One region of the Burkholderia cepacia complex sp. TUM26381 genome, then DNA from elsewhere that is predicted to be linked to it. Evidence: predicted binding sites of a transcription regulator. Region 1 holds the regulator's gene; the other holds the start of a gene.
What was found. Region 1 encodes LexA, which represses DNA repair genes until DNA is damaged. Its sites were predicted from a motif close to ACTGTATNNNNATACAGT; they were not measured.
Positions count from the first base shown of each region.

Region 2: ACWMMN_RS27975 (DUF2471 family protein) is a predicted target of LexA. The motif match lies at 1,893-1,910, and genes of this name have one in related genera.

Region 1 covers NZ_CM172006.1:1,726,408-1,731,898, reverse strand. The annotation lists gene ACWMMN_RS08190 (sulfate/molybdate ABC transporter ATP-binding protein) at 1-705, opposite strand, end outside; gene cysW (sulfate ABC transporter permease subunit CysW) at 719-1,663, opposite strand; gene cysT (sulfate ABC transporter permease subunit CysT) at 1,660-2,553, opposite strand; gene ACWMMN_RS08175 (sulfate ABC transporter substrate-binding protein) at 2,676-3,713, opposite strand; gene lexA (transcriptional repressor LexA) at 3,978-4,625, shown strand; gene ACWMMN_RS08165 (hypothetical protein) at 4,652-4,987, shown strand; gene ACWMMN_RS08160 (DUF2939 domain-containing protein) at 5,017-5,491, shown strand, end outside.
Region 2 covers NZ_CM172007.1:2,527,625-2,533,115, forward strand. The annotation lists gene ACWMMN_RS27965 (NAD(P)H-dependent oxidoreductase) at 50-829, opposite strand; gene ACWMMN_RS27970 (LysR family transcriptional regulator) at 916-1,809, shown strand; gene ACWMMN_RS27975 (DUF2471 family protein) at 1,974-2,378, shown strand; gene ACWMMN_RS27980 (NADPH-dependent 2,4-dienoyl-CoA reductase) at 2,571-4,604, opposite strand; gene ACWMMN_RS27985 (AraC family transcriptional regulator) at 4,680-5,491, shown strand, end outside.

The DNA.
Region 1 (5,491 bases):
CTCGTACACGAACGCGCTCTGCGGATGATCGTAGACGTCCTGCGGGCTGCCGACCTGCTCGACGTGGCCGCGGTTCAGCACGACGATGCGATCCGCGACTTCCAGCGCCTCCTCCTGGTCGTGCGTGACGAAGATCGTCGAGATGTGCAGGTCGTCGTGCAGCCGGCGCAACCAGCCGCGCAGCTCCTTGCGCACCTTTGCGTCGAGCGCGCCGAACGGCTCGTCGAGCAGCAGCACCTTCGGCTCGACCGCGAGCGCGCGGGCCAGCGCGATGCGCTGGCGCTGGCCGCCCGACAGCTCGGACGGATAGCGCTGCGCGAGCCAGTCGAGCTGCACGAGCTTCAGCAATTCGTGCACCTTGTCGCGAATCACGGCTTCCGACGGCCGCTCGCGGCGCGGCTTCACGCGCAGCCCGAACGCGACGTTCTCGAATACGGTCATGTGACGGAACAGCGCGTAGTGCTGGAACACGAAGCCGACCTGGCGGTCGCGCGCGCCGACCGACGCGACGTCGAGCCCTTGCAACACGACCTGGCCGGCGTCCGCGTGCTCGAGGCCCGCGATCACGCGCAGCAGCGTGGTCTTGCCGCAGCCGGACGGCCCGAGCAGCGCGACCAGCTCTCCCGGCGGAAAATCGAGCGACACGTTGTCGAGCGCGGTGAAATCGCCGAAGCGCTTCTGAAGGTTACGGACGGTGATACCCATTCTGGTTGCCTCTTTACGATTTCGACGAAACGGCGGCGACGGGGCCGGCATGTGCGGGAACGGCGTCACGCGCGCCGGCCAGTTCGGCGGCGAGGTGACGCTCGGCGATCAGCTTCAGCGCGAGCGTGACGAGCGCGAGCAGCGCCAGCACCGACGCCACCGCGAATGCGGCCGCGAAGTTGTATTCGTTGTACAGGATCTCGACGTGCAGCGGCATCGTGTCGGTCTGGCCGCGGATATGGCCCGACACGACCGACACCGCGCCGAATTCACCCATCGCGCGCGCATTGCACAGGATCACGCCGTACAGCAGGCCCCACTTCACGTTCGGCAGCGTCACGCGGCGGAAGATCTGCCAGCCCGACGCGCCGAGCACGCGCGCGGCTTCTTCCTCGTCGGTGCCTTGCGCCTGCATCAGCGGAATCAGTTCGCGCGCGACGAACGGGAACGTGACGAAGATCGTCGCGAGCACGATGCCCGGCACCGCAAAGATGATCTGCACGTCGTGATCCTGCAGCCACGGCCCGAGCCAGCCCTGCGCGCCGAACAGCAGCACGTACACGAGGCCCGAGATCACCGGCGACACCGAGAACGGCAGGTCGATCAGCGTCGTCAGCAGCGCCTTGCCGCGGAATTCGAACTTCGCGATCGCCCACGACGCGCACACGCCGAACACGAGATTCAGCGGCACCGCGATCACGGCGACGGTCAGCGTCAGCTTGATCGCCGACCACGCATCGGGATCGGCCAGCGATTCGAGATAGAAGCCGACGCCCTTGCGCAGCGCCTCGACGAACACCGCGGCGAGCGGCACGACGAGGAAGAACGCGAGGAACGCCAGCGCGATGCCGGTGAGCAGCCAGCGCACGACGCGCGACTCGCTGACGGGGTCGAGCCGTTTCGCGGCCCGCGCGGCCGGCGACGGGGTTTTCAGCACGACGGTGGCCTCCTGGCTCATTGCTGGCCTCCTGCCGCGACGGCGGTGACGGTGGCGGGCGCGGGGCCGCTGGCGCCCTTGCTCGTGCGGCGCTGCAGATACCACTGCAGCGTATTGATCAGCAGCAGCATCAGGAACGACACGACCAGCATCACGACCGCCAGCGCGGTCGCGCCCGCGTAGTCGTACTGCTCGAGCTTCGTGATGATCAGCAGCGACGTGATCTCGGATTTCATCGGCACGTTGCCGGCAATGAAGATCACCGAGCCATATTCGCCGAGCGCACGCGCGAACGCGAGCGCGAAACCGGTGAGGAGCGCCGGCAGCACGGCCGGCAGCACGACGCGGCGGAACGTCAGCCAGCGCGACGCGCCGAGGCACGCGGCCGCTTCTTCCTGCTCGCGCTCGAAATCCTCGAGCACCGGCTGCACGGTACGCACGACGAACGGCAGCCCGATGAAGGTCAGCGCGACCAGCACGCCGGCCGGCGTGAACGCGATCTTGATGCCGAGCGGCGCGAGATACTGGCCGACCCAGCCATTGGTCGCGTAGACGGCCGCGAGCGAAATGCCGGCGACCGACGTCGGCAGCGCGAACGGCAGGTCGACGATCGCATCGACGAGGCGCTTGAACGGGAACGTGTAGCGCACGAGCACCCACGCGACGAGGAAGCCGAACACGGCGTTGATCAGCGCGCCGCCAAGTGCGGACGTGAACGTCAGCCGGTACGACGCGAGCACGCGCGGCGACGTGACGGCGGTGACGAACTGGTCCCACGACAGCGTCGCGGTCTTCAGGAACGTGGCGGCGAGCGGGATCAGCACCACGAGGCTCAAATAGGCCACCGTGATGCCGAGCGTCACGCCGAAACCGGGCAGCGCGCTCGGCTTGCGAAAGGTGTACGTCGTCATCGGATGCTCTTGCTGGGTCGATGCTGCTCATGGGTCCGACGCAAACGCCGGCGCAGTGAATCGCGCCGGCGGCCAATCGGGGATGCGGCGCGCTGTCGTGGCGCGCCGCTGTCGTTATGGCGTTACTGCGGCTTGTAGATCGAGTCGAACACGCCGCCGTCCGCGAAATGCGTCTTCTGCGCACTCGTCCAGCCGCCGAACGTGTCGTCGACCGTGTACAGCTTCAGCTTCGGGAACTGCTTCGTCAGTTCCGCCGGCACGTTCTTCGAACGCGGCCGGTAGTAGTTGCGCGCCGCGATTTCCTGGCCCTGCGGGCTGTACAGGAAGTTCAGGTACGCGTCGGCCAGCTTGCGCGTGCCCTTCTTGTCGACCACCTTGTCGACCACCGCGACGGGCGGCTCGGCCAGGATGCTCACCGACGGCACGACGATCTCGAACTTGTCGGTACCGAATTCCTTCACCGACAGGAATGCCTCGTTCTCCCATGCGATCAGCACGTCGCCGATCCCGCGCTGCACGAAGCTCGTCGTCGCGCCTCGCGCGCCCGAATCGAGCACGCCTGCGTTCTTGTAGAGCTTCGTGACGAATTCCTTGGCCGTCTGCTCGTTGCCGCCCGGCTTGTGCACCGCGTACGCCCATGCGGCCAGGTAGTTCCAGCGCGCGCCGCCCGACGTCTTCGGGTTCGGCGTGACGATCGAGATGCCCGGCTTGGTCAGGTCGTCCCAGTCCTTGATCCCTTTCGGGTTGCCCTTGCGCACCAGGAACACGATCGTCGACGTGTACGGCGACGCGTTGTCGGGCAGGCGCTTCTGCCAGTCCTTGTTGACGAGCCCCTTGTTCGCGAGCGCGTCGATGTCATACGCGAGCGCCAGCGTGACGACGTCTGCCTGCAGGCCGTCGAGCACCGAACGCGCCTGCGCGCCCGACCCGCCGTGCGACTGCTTGAAGTTCACGGTCTCGCCCGTCTTCGCCTTCCACTCCTTGCCAAACGCCTGGTTGAAGTCCTGATACAGCTCGCGCGTCGGGTCGTACGACACGTTCAGGAACGTCGTATCGGCCTGGGCATGCGTCGCGACGCCCAGCGCCGCCGCCGCGCCCAGCGCGAGTGTTGCGATCAGGCGGCCCACTCCGCCCACCAGCCCCGTATTGCGCTTCGCCATCCTTGGTTCTCCAGTGTTGTCGGTGTTGCGATGTCGGGCCAGTCTAACGAACGGGTTACATGATTAAAAATAATCGTTCTTCATTTTTTAATACTCAAAAGTGCTAACGCAGACGGGATGGACGGTTGCGGCAGATAAACCGCCGTCCGGACGTCGCGAAATCACGCCGGAACCGGCGTGATCGCGTCGAACCTCACGTAACACTTGAAATTCGCGAAGTACTGTATAAAAATACAGCTCACTGTCTATCCATACAGTTGAGCCATGACCAAACTCACCGCCCGTCAGCAGCAAGTGTTCGACTTGATCCGTCGCGCGATCGAGCGCTCCGGATTCCCGCCCACCCGCGCCGAGATCGCGGCCGAACTGGGTTTCAGCTCGCCAAATGCGGCCGAGGAGCACCTGCGCGCGCTGGCGCGCAAAGGCGTGATCGAGCTGGCGGCCGGCGCGTCGCGCGGCATCCGCCTGCTCGGCATCGAAGATGCCCCGCACCAGTTCACGTTGCCGCACGCCGGCCTGATGCAGTTGTCGCTGCCGCTCGTCGGCCGCGTCGCAGCCGGTAGCCCGATCCTCGCGCAGGAGCACATCTCGCAGCACTACGCATGCGATCCCGCGTTGTTCACGAGCAAGCCCGACTACCTGCTGAAGGTGCGCGGCCTGTCGATGCGCGACGCCGGCATCCTCGATGGCGATCTCCTCGCCGTGCAGAAGCGCACGGAAGCGAAGGATGGCCAGATCATCGTCGCGCGTCTCGGCGACGACGTCACGGTCAAGCGCCTGATGCGCCGGCCGGGCGGTCTCGAGCTGATCGCGGAGAACCCGGATTACGAAAACATCTTCGTCAAGGCCGGCAGCGCCGAATTCGCGCTGGAAGGCATCGCCGTCGGGCTGATCCGCTCGGGCGAACTCTGACATTCCGTCTCGCTGAGGAGAACATCATGGAACGCCTTGCCCGTCTGCTGCCTTTCCGTCAATTCGGCCGCCTGCGTCATCTGCGCGGCCGCACGCCCTGCGCACCGCTGTCCGCGGCCGCGCCCGTGCAAGAAGAAGTCGCAGTCGAACGGCAGGCGTCCCTGCTGCCGTCAGCGCTCCCCGCGTTCGCCCGGGTATCGCTGAACGCCGGCCTGAATCACGCGGAACCCGCGCGTCGCGCACCGGTGCGCGTCTATCACGGCCGGTCGCGCCTGATCATGGTCGGCACGATCGATGCCGTGTGCCGGATGATCGATCGCTGCATCGCGGAGGAACGATCGGCTACGCCGGGCGGTCTCTGATTGCGGAACATCCCCGCACCGGAGGCAACGTGACTGGATCGCCGAGCCGCGCATGGCGACTCAAGCCCCTGCTGATCGTCGCGCTGATCGTCGTCGTCATTGCGGCGATCGGCTATGCGTACGCGTCGCCGTACGTCGCGCTCGGTCGCCTGAAATCGGCGATCGATGCGCGAGATGCGCAGGCGATTAGCGAGTATGTCGATTTTCCGTCGCTACGCATCAGCCTCAAACAGCAGGTCACGGAAGAGTTGATGCGCCGGATCGACGCTGTGAAGAAGAACAACCCGTTTGCGGTGATCGGCGCGCTGATCGGGTCCGCGTTGATCGGCCCGCTGGTCGATGCGTACGCGACCCCGGAGGGCGTGGCCGCGCTGATGAGCGGATTGCCGCCGCGCGGCAATCCGGGCGAGCGCCCGCCTGATTTGTCGAATCTGCCGCAAGGCAATACGCCGGGCGGCGCACCAGCCGCCACGCCGGCCAATCCGGCGCCGGCAAGTGCCGCCG
Region 2 (5,491 bases), on a different replicon from region 1:
TTTGGCGGCGGTTGCCCGTGCCGTACGGCATCGGCGTGCGCGGCAACCGTCACGCGGTCAGATGCGCCGCAAACCCCACCTTCCCCGGCGCGATCCCGTCCTTCAGCGTCAGCGCGGGAATCTCGTAGTCGCCGGTGTTCTGCTGCCGGAACGGAATCGGCTGCGTGGTCCACAGATCGTCGAGCCGCCGGCCGAGCGCCGCGCGCGTTTCGGCGAAGCGCGCTTCGTTCATCTTGCCCGTCCGGTAGATCACGAACGGCGGCAGCACGTCGAACCCCGGGTAATACAGCACGCCGTGCTGGATCGGAAACAGCACGTCGTCGATCGGCCCGTTGATGCCACGCGGGCTGTAGTGCGACTCCCACCCGCCCGTCGTGACGACCACCATCGCCCGCTTGCCGGCAAACATGCCTTCGCCGTAGCGATCGCCCCAGTGCGTATCGGAATGCTCGCCAACGCCGTACGCGAAGCCGTACGCATACACACGCTCGAACCAGCCCTTCATGATCGCCGGCATCGAGAACCACCACAGCGGGAATTGCAGGATCACCGCGTCGGCCCACTTCAGCTTCTCCTGCTCGCGCGCGATGTCGTCGCTTTGCGTGCCGGCCGCAAATGCGCGCTTCGAGTCGAGCGACGGATCGAAGCGCGCGTCGGGCGCACGATCGGTCACGTCGTTCGCATCGAACGCCGCCTTCCAGTTCATTGCATACAGGTCGGTCACCTGCACCGCGTGGCCGGCCGCTTCGAGATGCGCGACGGCGAAGTCGCGCAGCGCGCCGTTCAGCGAACGCGGTTCGGGATGGGCATACACGATCAGCACCTTCATGTTCGTCACTCCGTGGATTGAATGACTGCAGGATGCCGCTGCCAAAGGTATATTTGAAATGAATTCCTGATATTCCAGGTATAGCCATGAATAATCTCAGACGGCTCGATCTGAACCTGCTCGTCACGCTGGACGTGCTGCTCGCCGAGCACAACGTCACGCGCGCGGCCGAGAAGCTGAACATGTCGCAGCCGTCGGTCAGCGTACAGCTGCAGAAACTGCGCGACGTGTTCGGCGATCCGCTGCTGTTGCCCGGGCCCCGCGGGATGCGGCCGACCGCGCGCGCGGAAGCGTTGCGCGCGCCGTTACGCGATGCGCTCGAAGCGGTCGAACGCGCGGTGATTCCGGCCACGCCGTTCGATCCCGCGACCGCGACGGACACGTGGCGCGTGGCCGCGACCGACTACGGCGAATCGACGATCGTGCTGCCCGCGCTGAATACGCTGCGCTCGGCCGCGCCCGGTACGCGGCTCGCCGTCGTCGAACTCGTGCCGCCGCGCATCGAGCAGGATGCCGAACGAAACGGCATCGACCTCGCGTTCCATACAACCGAGGGTTCACCGCCCGGCATGCGGCGCCTGCCGCTGTTCGTCGAGCGTTACGTGCTGATCGGCCGCGCCGGGCATCCGAAGCTGAAACGGCGCCCGACGCTCGCGCAGTTCGGCACGCTCGAGCACGTGATCGTGTCGCCCGACGGCGGCGGCTTCTTCGGCGTGACGGACGAAGCGCTCGCGAAGGTCGGCGCCGCGCGGCGCGTCGTGCTGTCGGTGCCGCACTTCCTGTTCGTGATGTCGGCCGTTGCGAGCACCGATCTCGTCGCGATGCTGCCCGAGCGGCTGGTGCGCGACGTGCCCGCGCTGCGGGTGGTGGACGCGCCGGTCGAGGTGCCCGGCTATGAAATGTCGATGCTGTGGCACGAGCGCGTGCATCGCGATCCGGCGCATCGGTGGCTGCGGGAGACGATCGCGGCAGCGGTGTAAGCCGTTCGCCGGATCGGTACGGCCGCCCGCTGCGAGCGCCGCGGCACGAAATCCTTCATTCGGGGCTTGAAACCCCGCCAAACACTGTATATATTTACAGTGCTTTTGCACCATTTGACCCGAATTCCGTCATCCACAGACGAACGGACTTTTGTGAGGCGACCATGTTCCAGGCATCCGCATTCGATCCCGAGCAACCCGGCTTCAATCCCGTCCACTTCGAGCGCGCCGCGCAGCGGGCGGTCGTCGATTTGCAGCGTGTCGCGGGCGGCCCCGCGCAACGTGCGCTCGGCCTGCGGCGCCGCACCCATCCTGCGGCCGTCCGCACGATGAGCTGGCAGGCGCTGCTGAACGTCGAAGAGCTGGCATTCTCGAATGCCGGTTTCCTGAACCGCAACGACCCGGCCGTCGTCGACGCGTTCATCCGGCTGCGCGACAGCCGGCTGGTCGCCGCGGACGTCGAGGAACCGGTCGACTGGCGCCGCGACGATGACGACCTGCCGGCCATCTACCTGATCGTCAAGGCGATGCTCGACGCGGAAGAGGAAGAACGGGCCGAAGCGGCCTGACGCGTCATGACCGTTCGCGGTCACGATCTGCCGGAGCCGCGCCGCCACGTTGCGTGGTGACGCGGTCGGCGCTGCCGTTCATGGCGGCCCTGCGTCAGCAAATCGGCGCACCGGACGGTAGCCGCAAACCGTCGCGCAGGCGGCTCTCCGCCGCGCGACGTCCGTCCAGGCGACCGTCAAAGCCGCCGCCCGTTACAGCCTTGCCGCCAGCCGTGAGCCCTGATCGATCGCGCGCTTCGCATCGAGTTCGGCGGCCAGTTCCGCGCCGCCGATCAGATGCACCGAGCGCCCGGCCGCCTGCAGCGGCGCGAGCAATGCGCGCTGCGGCTCCTGCCCCGTGCAGAGCACGATCGTGTCGGCTTCGATCAGCTCGTGGTCGGTGCGCTGCTCGCCGTACGACACGTGCAACCCGCGCGCGTCGATCCGCTCGTAGTTCACGCCACCGACCATCTTCACCTGCTTCATCTTCAGCGTCGCGCGGTGAATCCAGCCGGTCGTCTTGCCGAGCCCCTTGCCGAGCGGAGCGGCCTTGCGCTGCAGCAGCGTCACTTCACGCGCGGGCGCCGAGACCTGCGCACGCGTCACGCCGCCGCGCGTCGCGGCCGGGTCGGTCACGCCCCACTCGGCCTTCCATTCTTCCAGATCGAGCGCCGGCGATTCGCCGTCCTGCACCAGATATTCGGCGACATCGAAGCCGATCCCGCCCGCGCCGACCACCGCGACCCGCCGTCCGACCGGCTGCTTGCCCGCGAGCACGTCGATATAGCTGAGCACGTTCGGCCCGTCCTGCCCCGGAATCTTCGGATCGCGCGGCGCGACGCCCGTTGCGAGCACGATCTCGTCATAACCGCCCGCGATCAGGTCGCTCGCATCGACGCGGCGGTTCAGGTGCAGGTTCACGCCGGTCAGCTCGACCTGGCGGCCGAAGTAGCTCAGCGCTTCATGAAACTCTTCCTTGCCCGGCACCTGCTTCGCCATGTTGAACTGGCCGCCGATCTCCGCTGCGCCGTCGAACAGGTCGACGTGATGGCCACGCTGCGCGAGCACGGTCGAGCATGCGAGCCCGGCCGGCCCCGCGCCGACCACCGCGATGCGTTTCGGCTGCTGCACGGGCGTGTATTTCAGCTCCGTCTCGTGGCACGCGCGCGGATTCAGCAGGCACGACGCGATCTTGTTCTTGAACGCGTGATCGAGACACGCCTGGTTGCAGCCGATGCAGGTGTTGATCTCGTCGGCGCGGCCTTGCGCGGCCTTGACGACGAATTCGGCATCCGCGAGCAGCGGGCGCGCCATCGACACCATGTCCGCGCAGCCATCCGCGAGAATCTGCTCGGCCACTTCCGGCCGGTTGATCCGGTTGGTCGTCACGAGCGGAATGCCGACCTCGCCCTTCATCTTCTTCGTCACCCACGCGAACGCACCGCGCGGCACCGACGTCGCGATCGTCGGCACACGCGCCTCATGCCAGCCGATCCCCGTGTTGATGATCGTCGCGCCCGCGCGCTCGACGGCCTTCGCGAGCTGCACGGTTTCGTTCCAGTCGCTGCCGTCCGGAATCAGATCGAGCATCGACAGCCGGTAGATCAGGATGAAATCGCGGCCGACCGCTTCGCGCGTGCGCTCGATGATCTCGATCGGCAGACGAATGCGGTTCTCGTACGAGCCGCCCCACTGGTCGGTGCGCTTGTTCGTATGCATCGAGATGAACTGGTTGATCAGGTAGCCCTCGGAGCCCATGATCTCGACGCCGTCGTAACCGGCTTCGCGCGCGAGCTTCGCGCAACGCACGAACGCGCGGATCTGCCGCTCGACGCCGCGCGCGCTCAGCTCATGCGGCGCGAACGGCGAGATCGGCGACTTGATCTTCGACGGCGCGACCGCGAACGGGTGATAACCATAGCGGCCCGTATGCAGGATCTGCAGCGCGATCTTGCCGTCCTCCGCATGCACGGCGTCCGTGATCTCGCGATGCCGGCGCGCGGCGGCCGACGTCATCAGCGTGCCGCCGAACGGCTTGGTCCAGCCGGCCACGTTCGGCGCGAAGCCGCCCGTCACGATCAGGCCGACGCCGCCACGCGCGCGCTCGGCGAAATATTCGGCGAGGCGCGGCAGCGTCTTGCGGCTGTCTTCGAGGCCCGTGTGCATCGAGCCCATCAGCACGCGGTTCTTCAGCGTCGTGAAACCGAGATCGAGCGGCGCGAGCAGGTGGGGAAAGGAGGTTGTCATGATGAATCAGCCCAGAGTCGATGCCTGCCATCGTAGGCGCGCGCCGCCTTGAGCGTGAGGGGGCAAACAGCCATAATGCTTGTCATTTCCGGCCAAAATGACATGACCTCCCTTCTCGCCAAAGACCGCCTCGGGCTGCGCCGGCCGACGATTCCGGTTGCCTATACGCGCCTGCTGCTGCAGGCGCTGGGCGCACGCGGTGTCGACCTGGCCGCCGTGCGCGCCGGCACCGGCTTGCGCGACGCGGTGCTGGCCGAACCGGACGCACGCGTCGCGCCGTCGCAATGGGGGCGGCTCGTGCTCAATGCGATCGAGATCGGCGGCGATCCGGGCATCGGGCTCGCGTTCGGGCTGCTGTTGAAACCGACCGTGCACGGCTTTCTCGGCTACGCGACGCTGACCGCGCGGGACATCCGAGAAGCGCTGTCGGTCACGCAGCGCTACTTCCGGATGCGCAATCGCCAGTACCGGCTGACCTATGCGGAAGACGAACGCGGCGCGACGCTCGAACTGCACGGCGTGCAGGCAAGCCCCGTGCTGCAGCATCATGTGATGTTCGAATTCGTGCTGACGGGGCTCGCGCAGAACATCTCGCAATGGGCCGGGCGCGCGTCGCCGCCGATCAAGCTGCAGTTCGCGTGGCCGGAGCCTGCGTATTTCGCGCGCTATCGCGACCAGTTGCCGCCGGTCGAATTCGGCTGCGCGGCGAACGCGCTGTGGATCGCGCGCGACGTGCTCGACTGGCCGCTGCCGCTCGCCGACGAAGTCGCGCACCGGCAGGCACTCGTGCAGGTCGAGCGCGAATATGCGCAGGTGCGCCAGGAGGAAGGGGATCTCGTCGAACGCGTGCGCGCGGAGCTGGCGCGCGCGGCAGGCGAATACCCGGG